2 regions of the Aliamphritea ceti genome follow, and region 1 is predicted to be linked to the other one. Evidence: predicted binding sites of a transcription regulator. Region 1 holds the regulator's gene; the other holds the start of a gene.
What was found. Region 1 encodes sigma-54, which starts transcription at its own class of promoters, with help from an activator protein. Its sites were predicted from a motif close to TGGCACNNNNNTTGCTNT; they were not measured.
Positions count from the first base shown of each region.

Region 2: the regulator sigma-54 is predicted to act here: its motif matches at 2,372-2,389, upstream of fliE (flagellar hook-basal body complex protein FliE).

Region 1 is NZ_AP025282.1:1,356,516-1,361,949, reverse strand. Features, by position in the region: gene OCU49_RS06230 (KpsF/GutQ family sugar-phosphate isomerase) at 1-5, shown strand, start outside; gene OCU49_RS06225 (KdsC family phosphatase) at 5-541, shown strand; gene lptC (LPS export ABC transporter periplasmic protein LptC) at 541-1,107, shown strand; gene lptA (lipopolysaccharide transport periplasmic protein LptA) at 1,097-1,615, shown strand; gene lptB (LPS export ABC transporter ATP-binding protein) at 1,615-2,340, shown strand; gene OCU49_RS06205 (RNA polymerase factor sigma-54) at 2,380-3,888, shown strand; gene hpf (ribosome hibernation-promoting factor, HPF/YfiA family) at 3,934-4,224, shown strand; gene ptsN (PTS IIA-like nitrogen regulatory protein PtsN) at 4,243-4,704, shown strand; gene rapZ (RNase adapter RapZ) at 4,706-5,434, shown strand, end outside.
Region 2 is NZ_AP025282.1:4,541,821-4,547,254, forward strand. Features, by position in the region: gene fliG (flagellar motor switch protein FliG) at 1-188, opposite strand, end outside; gene fliF (flagellar basal-body MS-ring/collar protein FliF) at 181-1,857, opposite strand; gene fliE (flagellar hook-basal body complex protein FliE) at 1,900-2,244, opposite strand; gene OCU49_RS20565 (3'-5' exonuclease) at 2,428-3,051, opposite strand; gene OCU49_RS20570 (DUF294 nucleotidyltransferase-like domain-containing protein) at 3,068-4,882, opposite strand; gene OCU49_RS20575 (sodium:solute symporter family protein) at 4,996-5,434, opposite strand, start outside.

The DNA of each region.
Region 1 (5,434 bases):
TCTGATGCTGGCAAACATTTCTGAACAACTTATCCAAAATATGCAAAATGTTCGGCTTGCGGTATTTGATGTCGACGGTGTTCTCACAGACGGAAAATTAAACTTTCTCCCGGACGGCAGCGAAATTAAAAATTTCAATACTCTGGACGGACTTGGTATCAAGATGCTGCAGCAAGCAGGCATCAAAACAGCCATTATAACTGGCCGAAGCTCTCCCCAGGTTGAAAAACGCGCTAATTCCTTAGGTATCCATTACCTGTATCAGGGACGCGAAGATAAATTAACAGCTCTGAAAGAACTTTGGTCAGATACTGGTTTTACCCCTGACAACACAGCATATATCGGCGATGACCTGCCAGACCTGGCCGCTATTCGTGCGGTGGTTTTTGGTGCAACGGTTAATGGCGGCCATGACTTTGTGCGTCAGCATGCAGACTGGTGCACAACCCGTCTGGCCGGACAAGGCGCAGGCAGAGAGTTCTGCGAAACGATTCTTGCAGCGCAGCAGAAACTTGATGCAATCTGGGCAGAATATCTGTGATGTCACGGTCCCGACTACGCTTACTCATTGCGATACTTATTGTAGGCGTCAGTGTTTTCTACCTGGGTTGGCAAGACCCAGGGCAGAAACCAAAAAATGCTGATAACAAGCCTGCTCACCCGCAAGCAGACTATTTTATCAAGCAAAGCCACAGCAAAGATTTCAGTTCCGATGGATTCAAGACTCAGTCACTTACCTCAGAATTCATTGAACACCTGCCAGCAAAACAACGTCTGGAATTATTAAAACCTGAAATACACTTTTTCGAACTGGGTAAGCTTACTAATTCAGTTAATAGTAATCAGGGCGAAATTCCAGATCAGAGCAAGCAGATTGAATTTATCGGCAATGTGATCATCAGAGATCATCAACAGCCTGAAAAACAGCAGACGATTAATACCGAGGTTCTGACTGTCTTCACTGAAAAAAAACTTGCGAAAACAGCTTCAAAAGTCACAATATCTGACCAGTCAGGCCGAACTACAGGCGTTGGCATGCAAGCTGATTTCAACGTCAACACTGTCGAATTGCAATCCCAAGTAAAAGGGCTTCACTATGTCAATTAGCCGTATTGCAACACCTTTCATTCTACTTTCAGCTCTGTTTTCCAGCCTGGCTACAGCGCTACCTGAAGATAAATCCCAACCCATTCATATAGCTGCCGACAACGCCAACATGAATGAACTAACAGGGATAACTGTCTACAAAGGCGCAGTCAACGTTCAACAGGGCACTCTAAAAATTGAAGGAAGTACTGTCGAGTTAAAACAGGCTAACGGTGGGGTTACAAATATTAAAGCCCTTGGCTCACCCGCTCACTATGAACAAAAGCCCAATAAACAAGACCCTCTGACCCATGCCTATGGCAGTAAGCTGGATTACGATACGCTTGCAGAAGTACTGGTTATCACCGGCAAAGCTAAAGTCACTCAGGGTGGCGACGTTTTTACCGGAGACCGTATCGTATACGATATGAAAAAAAGTACCATCGAAGCCTTCAGCGACAATAAATCCTCAAACGAACGGGTAATTATGGTGATTCAGCCTAAAGCAACTCAGAGCGACACTAATTAATGAGTAGCTTAGAAGCTCTTAACCTGGCCAAGAGTTACAAAGGCCGGTCAGTTGTAAAAGATGTCTCCCTGCACATTGAACGTGGCCAGATTGTTGGGTTACTTGGCCCTAACGGCGCAGGTAAAACTACCTGTTTCTATATGATTGTCGGTTTAGTAGATGCTGACAAGGGCACTATCCAGCTCGATGGTCAGGACCTCACCAGACAAGCTATGCATAATCGTGCCCGAAAAGGCATTGGCTACCTTCCTCAGGAAGCATCCATTTTTCGGAAGCTGAGCGTTCGCAATAATATTATGGCGATTCTCGAGACCCGCCCTGAACTTAACAAACAGCAACGCGAAGAAAAACTTTCAGAGTTACTGGAAGAGTTTCACGTAACACATCTGGCTGATAGCCTAGGTATGAGCCTGTCAGGCGGTGAACGTCGGCGGGTTGAAATTGCCCGTGCGCTGGCAACCGAACCTAGCTTTATCCTGCTGGATGAACCTTTCGCTGGCGTAGACCCTATTTCAGTTACAGATATAAAAGCAACAATCAAACACCTGCAAAGTAAAAACATTGGTATTCTGATTACTGACCACAATGTTCGCGAAACTTTAGACATTTGTGAACAGGCATATATCGTCAGTGAAGGATATATCCTTGCCGCTGGCGCACCAGAAGATATACTGAGTAATCAGCAAGTGAAGCAGGCATATCTTGGCGAGCAGTTCCGTCTGTAGTTTTCACCCCTTCTTTATCTGACAGGTACAAGCAGTTATATGAAACAAGCGTTACAACTGAAGATTGGCCAGCACCTTACGATGACCCCGCAATTGCAGCAGGCGATTCGGCTGTTACAACTGTCAACGCTTGATTTGCAACAGGAAATCCAGGAAGCTCTCGACTCAAATCCAATGCTGGAAGTTGGCGAGGAAGATTCGTCCGAAAGCAATGAAGCAAAAACGGAGCACGATGCTGACTCCCCTGCCAAGCAGGAAACGACCGAAACAGTTAGCGCTGAGCCTGAAGAAACCCATGTCGCGGACAGCGACTGGAGCGAAGACATTCCAGACGAACTGGCAACTGACAGCCAGTGGGAAGACACCTTTCAGACGGCGACTCCCAGCAGCTCCACCAGCAATAACGACTTCAGTGACAGCAACTTTGAAGCTAACGACACAGCCGTTGAAACCCTTCAGGATCATCTAAATTGGCAGCTTAACCTTACGCCAATGAGCGAACTGGATCAGTTAATCGCGACGAATATCATTGATGGTATTACCCCTGATGGCTACCTGAGTATCGAACTGGAAGCGATCCACGAGCACTTTATAAGTCAGGACGACCAGTTCTTACAAGAAACTGAATTGGATGAAATTGAAGCAGTACTTCGCCGAGTACAGCAATTTGATCCACCAGGCGTTGCTGCCCGAGACTTGAGTGAATGCCTGATGCTGCAACTTAATCAGCTGCCGGCAGACACTGCTTACCTCAAAGAAACACGCAAAGTTGTCAGCCAATACCTGCCCATCCTTGGCAATCATGACTACAAATTATTAATGCGTAAAACCCGCCTGAAAGAACCTCAGTTACAGGCAGTAGTTGCTCTGATCCAGACACTTAATCCAAAACCTGGCGCCAGCATTACAACTACACATTCAGAGTATGTAATTCCTGATGTATTCGTCAGCCAAGATAAAGGTATATGGCAAGTCCGGCTAAGTCCGGAAGCATCCCCCCGCCTGCGCATAAACGACAGCTATGCAGATTTAATTAAGCGCGCAGATAACAGCCCGGATAATACCTATCTGAAAAGTCATTTACAGGAAGCCCGCTGGTTTATAAAAAGCATTCTCAGCCGTAATGAAACTTTACTCAAAGTAACCCGGGAAATTGTTGCCCGTCAGCAAGACTTCCTGGAAGAAGGCGAAGAAGCCATGCGACCAATGGTACTGCACGATATTGCCGAAGCTGTCGATATGCATGAATCAACCATTTCCAGAGTTACAACCCAAAAGTACATGCATACCCCAAGGGGTATTTTCGAACTAAAATATTTTTTCTCCAGTCACGTCAGTACCGACGGCGGTGGAACCTGTTCTTCTACTGCAATACGTGCACTGATTAAAAAACTGGTTGCAGCTGAAAGCCCTGCAAAACCACTGAGTGACAATAAGATTACTCAACTGCTGGATGAGCAGGGAATTAAAGTCGCCCGACGAACCATTGCTAAATATCGCGAGTCTTTGAACATTCCACCTTCAAATGAGCGAAAGCGTCTGGTTTAATGAAATTACGGATTATGTCCGTAATGCACTAACAAGGAGATTGCCATGCAAATCAATATTTCTGGTCACCATGTTGAACTGACAGATTCACTGAGCAACTATGTGCACAGCAAATTCAGTAAGCTGGAACGTCACTTTGACAACATCACCAATGCTCAGGTAACTCTGAGCATAGAAAAGAGCCGGCAGAAGGCTGAAGGTGATGTTCACGTAGCCGGTGGCCAACTGTTCGCGACACACGAACACGATGACATGTATGCAGCAATTGATGGCCTGATTGACAAGCTCGATCGACAGGTTATCAAACATAAAGAAAAACTTAAGAATCACAAATAGCAACGTTTCTGAAACCATATGTTAATCAAAGATCTACTCAGCCCCTCAAGAGTGCTCCACGCTCTTGAGGGCGGCAGTAAAAAACGCACCCTAGAACTCATCAGTCAAACTATCTCTCAGCAACTGGACGATCTTGAGGAAGAAGACATTTTCTCAGGCCTGATTGGTCGCGAACGCCTCGGAAGTACAGGTATTGGAGAAGGTGTTGCAATACCTCATTGCAGACTGGATAACTATAGCCAGGTCGTAGGCTGTCTTGTTCAGCTGGCCAAACCCATCGACTTTGATGCAATTGACGGCGCTCCGGTTGATTTACTATTCGTCCTGCTAGTACCGGCAGACGCCTGTGATAAGCATCTGCAGACGCTAGGTAACCTGGCCGAATTATTCAGTCAGGCAGAATTTCGCCAGCAACTGCGCAACGCACCTTCAGCTGAAGCACTGCTAGAAATCGCAACTCATTACAAGGTTGATAACTGATATGAAACTTGTGGTGATAAGCGGCCGCTCAGGGTCTGGCAAAAGCACAGCCCTCCAGGCCCTGGAAGACATTGGCTTTTATTGCATCGATAACTTGCCAGCACAGCTGTTACCACAACTGATAACCCGACCACCGGAAAAACCTAGCCAGGACGCCCCAAAGACACTGTTGGCAGTCAGCATAGATGCCCGAAACCCACTCAGTAACCTTGAAGAGTTTCCGGCAATCTTCAAAAAATTGCGGGCTAACCAACAGGTAAGCTGCGAACTTTTATACCTTGATAGCAGTGAAGAGATTCTCCTCAAACGCTACAGCGCTACGCGTCGCAAACACCCTCTTTCAGATGATCAACTCAGCTTAAAAGACGCCATCGCTTATGAGCGCGAATTGCTTAGTCCGTTAGCAGTACTCGCTGACTTACGCCTAGACACTACACGCCTCTCTCTGTATCAGCTTCGCGACAGCATCAAACTGCGCATTATGCAAAAACAGGAACAGGGGCTTTCCATACAGTTTGAGTCCTTCGGTTTCAAGCACGGCTTACCGCTGGATCTGGACTTCACCTACGATGTACGCTGCCTACCTAACCCTTACTGGCTCCCACCATTACGGGAATACACTGGCTTACAGCAACCGGTTATCGACTTCCTGAGCCAGGAAAGTGAAGTAAAAGAAATGCTCGCAGATATCACCGCATATCTGGAAAAATGGTTACCTGTTTTCGAGAAA
Region 2 (5,434 bases), 2.0 Mb from region 1:
TCTACCGCTGACTGTGGAATATTATCCAGGTCATTCATCGCAGAACCGATCAGCTGAACTTCTTTCTGCCCCAGATACTTGAGTATCTCTGCGGCATCAGCCTCCCCCATACTGATAAGCAATACCGCTGCTTTCTGCAGCTTATTCAACTCAATAGCTGGCTCAGTACTTTGATTTGGCTCACTCATCTTCGTTTACCCACTGACGAATCGCCTGCGCCACTTTGGCAGGGTCTTCAGCAATCATACTGCGAATGGCATTTAACTGATATTCGTATGTCTCATTAGGCGTCGGTGACAAAGCACTATCAATACCACTGAAAGTCACCTGATCAGCAGACATACCATCCATTTCCAATGACTCTAATTGCGCAGAGATCTCACCTTCAGGACTGCTCTCATCTGTTTTTTCTTTCTGACTGGCAACAGCCAGATGATTCAGAATTGGACGCAACAAACCAAACACTAGCAACAGAACAAATAAACCTGCAGCAGCCTTCCGGGCAATATCCCACACCCATTCCTGCTGCCAGATTGGAATTTCTTCATCAACAAACTCTTCCGGCGCAGCAAAAGGTGAATTCAAGACATTCACACTGTCACCACGTAACGCAGAAAACCCTACGGAGTCCCGAACCAGAATCGTCAGCCGATCCAGATCCTGCTGAGCCCAGGCAGTCTTACCAGCGCCAGCAGCTCCTCCCGCAGGAAGAAAATCATCAACGACTACAGCAACAGACAGACGCTTAACACGCCCCATCTGGTGTCGCGTGTAGCTTATCGAACGATCTAGCTCATAGTTACGCGTGGCCTGTGAACGGGCACTTTGTGGCGGTTCACTTTTTGCTATAGGCACACCATTAGCGTCGAGAACCACTTCAGGGACAGTCGTTTCTCCCGGAGGCTGGTTAGATAATGCCCCAGGAATTCCCCGTGCTTCATCGCTCCCAGTTGTATTCTCATCCAGGGTTTGCTCACTACGTAAAGAAGGTAAGTCCGGATTAAAAATCTCATCCGTTTGCTCAACAGCTGTAAAGTCGATATCAGCAGAGACTTCTGCCCGAAAATTACCTAATCCAACAACCGGCTGTAAGATACTGTTTACCCTGTTTAGCAATGTCTCTTCAATCTTACGGGTATACTCCAGCTGCTTCGCCGCCAACACCACATCAACATCTGCATCACGTGTATTCAGCAGTCGCCCTTTCTGATCAACAACAGTTACATCTTCACTGGAGAGTGATGGAATACTGGATGCAATCAGATTAGCTATAGCTTCAACCTGCACACGGTCTAACTTACGCCCTGCCAACAACTCAAGAAACACTGAGGCTGTTGGCTTACGCTGATCGCGAACAAATACAGACTGCTTAGGTAACGCCAGATGAACCCGCGCCTTGCGTACCGAAATCATACTGCTGATCGTACGGGCTAGCTCCCCCTCAAGACCACGGCGATAGCGGGCGTTTTCCATAAACTGACTGGTGCCGAGCCCTTGTTCTTTGTCGAGCAACTCGAAGCCAACAGTGTTATCACCACTGAAACCTTCAGAGGCGAGACGCAAACGTGCTTTATGTAACTGTTCATTAGGCACCAGGATCGAACGACCTGATGAATCAAACTTATAAGGGATACCGAATAACTGTAGTTGATCAACGATTTCATTCGCATCAGCATAGGCAACATTATTATACAGAACCCGGTAATCAGGTTCCTGAGACCACAGCACCACAGCAAAACCGATAGCGATAGTAGCCGCCAAGCCAATCATCAGCCCGAGCTGACGAACTAAGCTTAAACGATTGTAACCAAAGGTAACCCCTTTGCTGCCACCCGCTGCCATAGATGCGTTTTCCATTTAGTTGAGTGCCTTACACAACCGTTAATTTAAAAAGTGCCATTAAATTGGCATCTTCATAACATCTTCATAGGCCGACACCATCCGGTTTCGAACCTGCGTCATCGCCTGAAATGAAACAGATGCTTTTTCCATGCTGATCATCACCTGATGCAAATCAACACCCGGGTCTCCCCGCTCAAAAGACGTAGACAGAGCTTTGGCTTCTTTCTGCATGCCATTCACTTTATCCACAGCCCCTTTCAGCATTTCGCCAAAACCTGGTGCATCATCAGTGACACCAGCAACCGGCATCGCCATTGGAGCCTGCTGCATACCTTGTTGCGCCTGGGACTTCATCGCGCGCATCTGTTCTAAAACAGAATTTATGTCAGCTCTTTCGATCATACCCACCTCAGAAATCGGCAATATATTGACATTATATGCGTAGACTAGGTCTATTCAAGTAATAATCTTCCATATTCGCCAAAAAAACGTCATTCAATAACGTCAAAAAACTATACACATACACTTAAAAGCAAAAAACGGGCCATTAAGCCCGTTCATTTTTTGACAGATAGATATAACAAATTACACCCTCGGAGCTTCTCCGTATTTCAGACGCACATACATCAACGCCACCGTAATGGCATCTCCTAACGCGGTATGCCGCTCAAGTATCGGAATATCAAGATTCTTAGAAATTGTATCGAACCTGAGATCAACATTGCCGCCAATACTCTTCCACTTAAGAATGTCATGATATACATGCGACAACTCAATTGCCTTTCCCGGCAACCCAAAGCCATAACGGGGCCGCAAGAATTTATCTAACATACGAATATCATAATTGACGTAATAACCCAGTACGGGACGATTGCCTACAAACGCCAGCACCTGCTCCAACGCCTCATCCATCTCCACACCATCAACCAGATCTGCAGCTCGTATCTTATGAATTTTTATCGAATCTCCGGTAAGGCTTTTTGGCGGTTTAAGTTTAATATCCAGCCTTTCACTGGTGACAACTTTTTGACCTTTGATCTTTACAGCACCGATAGAAAGAATCTCTCCTTCTTTGACATTAAGGCTAGTGGTTTCACAATCCAGCGATACCACTTCATCTCCCTCATAAGGTGCGAACAGCTCTCCATGAGGCCCGGCCTTATGATCTATCCGTTCTTTAAACTGCCTGATGGTGCGGGGAATAATCATCCTGATTGCCTCCAGATTAACCTGCCAGATGATAACGCAACGCAAGATGCTTCTTAAAACCCTTCACTATATGTAAAGCATCACGCAACATATCACGTTCCATTTTATCCAATAACGCAAGATCAACGGTATTGGGCGTTTGATCTACATTACCTGATTCCGTGCGGACAACTTGTTGCCCCAGCCTTACCTGAATAAACAACGACAGCGCCTCACAAAGCTCACGACCATGTTTTTCTTTAATTTGCCCTAACTTTACTAACGCCTCTATTCGCTTAAAAGTATTGGTTTCAAGAATCCGATATTCCAGTGCCAGGGTTCGAATACCGTGAACAATCGGGAAGATCCCCCCTTTCTTCACATCCAGCTGACCTTTCTCTTTAAGGCTTCCAAAAAAACTCAACGGGGTATCAAACTCCAACGCTACTTTTGCAAAGTGAGCAAAAAACACTTTATTACTCTGCAGGTGTCGCATAAACCAGTTTCGTGAAGTCTTAAACAGTGCATGATTTCCCGCTACAGGGTGAGCATCGACTGCGATTGCCAGATTCATTTGCGCCAGCCCATCACAGTTTTGTGACCAGTCACTTAGCTGCTGAGTCCAGTCTCCAATTGACTTAACCCAGGCCGGATTCGATACCATGATATTGCCCGGACACTCAGGAAAGCCAAATGAAATAAGAGTGTCAGTAAAATGGCGCATAGTTTTATACATGTCTGGCCAGATTAAACCGTCCCGATAAATCAGGCCGTTATCCTGATCCGTTTTCATTATTTGCTCGCCTCGTCCCTCACTTCCCATTACCACCAGGCAAACATGAGGCTGCATATCCAGCGGAACAATCAGATCAAACAACTTAGCAATAATCCGTCCGTTCATTGCCGCAATCAGATCCATTACAAAACGCGCTTTTACACCCTGACCAACCACTGCACGAACCAGATCACTTAAGCCTTCAGCAGCCTCTCGCAGAGCAGCAATATTATCTGCACGCTCAATTCGCAAACCAATAACATGAGAATGACTGGAGAAGTAACTGAGCACATCAGTGAGCTCTACAACCCCAAGTAATTGCTGATCATCCATTACCACAACCCGCTCGATATGTTGCTGTGTCATAGTAATCAGAGCATTAAATAAATAATCATCCGAAGCAGTGGTTATAAGGCGGTAACTGGCAATCTCGGCCACATCTGTATCTAAAGGAAACCCATCAATAACGATGGCGTCCAGTAAATCAGTTCCAGTGACCATACCGTAACGATTACCTCTCTTAACCAACATGCAATCAGCCCGCTGCTGGCGCATTAACCGGGTAGCCGTTTCGATACTGTCTCCCTGCTGAATAATAAGCGGCTCACGGATGGCGCCATCTTTTATCTGCGCAAGCATGAATTCAGCCATATCCTGATCGCCACCCAACTCAGAGCGAATCTCAGTTTTCGCAGATAAACTCTGCTGAAAATAATCCGCAAACCGGCTATTTACAGCACACAGGTCCAAGAGGGCTTTGGTCGGTAAAATATGGCAAATAGTTTCTTCTTCCGCGATGAAGTTATGAATCGCGCGTCCTTTTATGGCAGACCAGCCACCAAAGTAATCTTCTGCGGTGTAGTGCACGAAGACATGGTCAACATCACTGCCTCCGACATCATTCTCACTGACAACACCTTTTAATATAACGTATACCCCTTCAGGCACATCACCAGCCGCCAGTATCGTCTCATTTCGCTGGTAATAACCAATATCAAGACTATTACGCAGCAGTGTCTGTTCAGGCTCATCAAGCAAGCTGAACGGCATATTCGTCATATTAAAAGAGGAAGGCATTAATACGGTCCTTATTATTTAAAACACCGGCGGAACCTGCCGGACAGAAAAAAGGGCACGCCTGCTCTCGCGGGCGCGCCCTTATCACTTCTCTCCAAAGGAGAGGCTAACTATTAGTGAGCGTGAGCTGCACCCGCACCACGTGGTACACGGATATTCTCAACCATGTTTTGAATTTCAACTGGCGGAGGCGGCGTCATCATAGAAACAACATACGCAACAGCAAAGTTCAGAAGCATACCCACGAAGCCGAAGCCACCAGTAGAAATACCCAGGAACAGATCTTCTTTCGCACCACCCATGAAGGTGAAGTAAACCATATAAGCTATTGTCGAGCCCAAGCCTACAATCATACCTGCAATAGCACCTTCCTTATTCATACGCTTATTGAAGATACCCATAACGATTACCGGGAATACCGAGGAAGAAGCCAAGCCGAATGCGAGAGCAACCACCTGTGCCACAAATCCCGGCGGATTTATCCCAAAGTAACCGGCAATACAAATAGCCACCACTGCAGCTATCCGCGCATACATAAGCTCCTGCTTATCC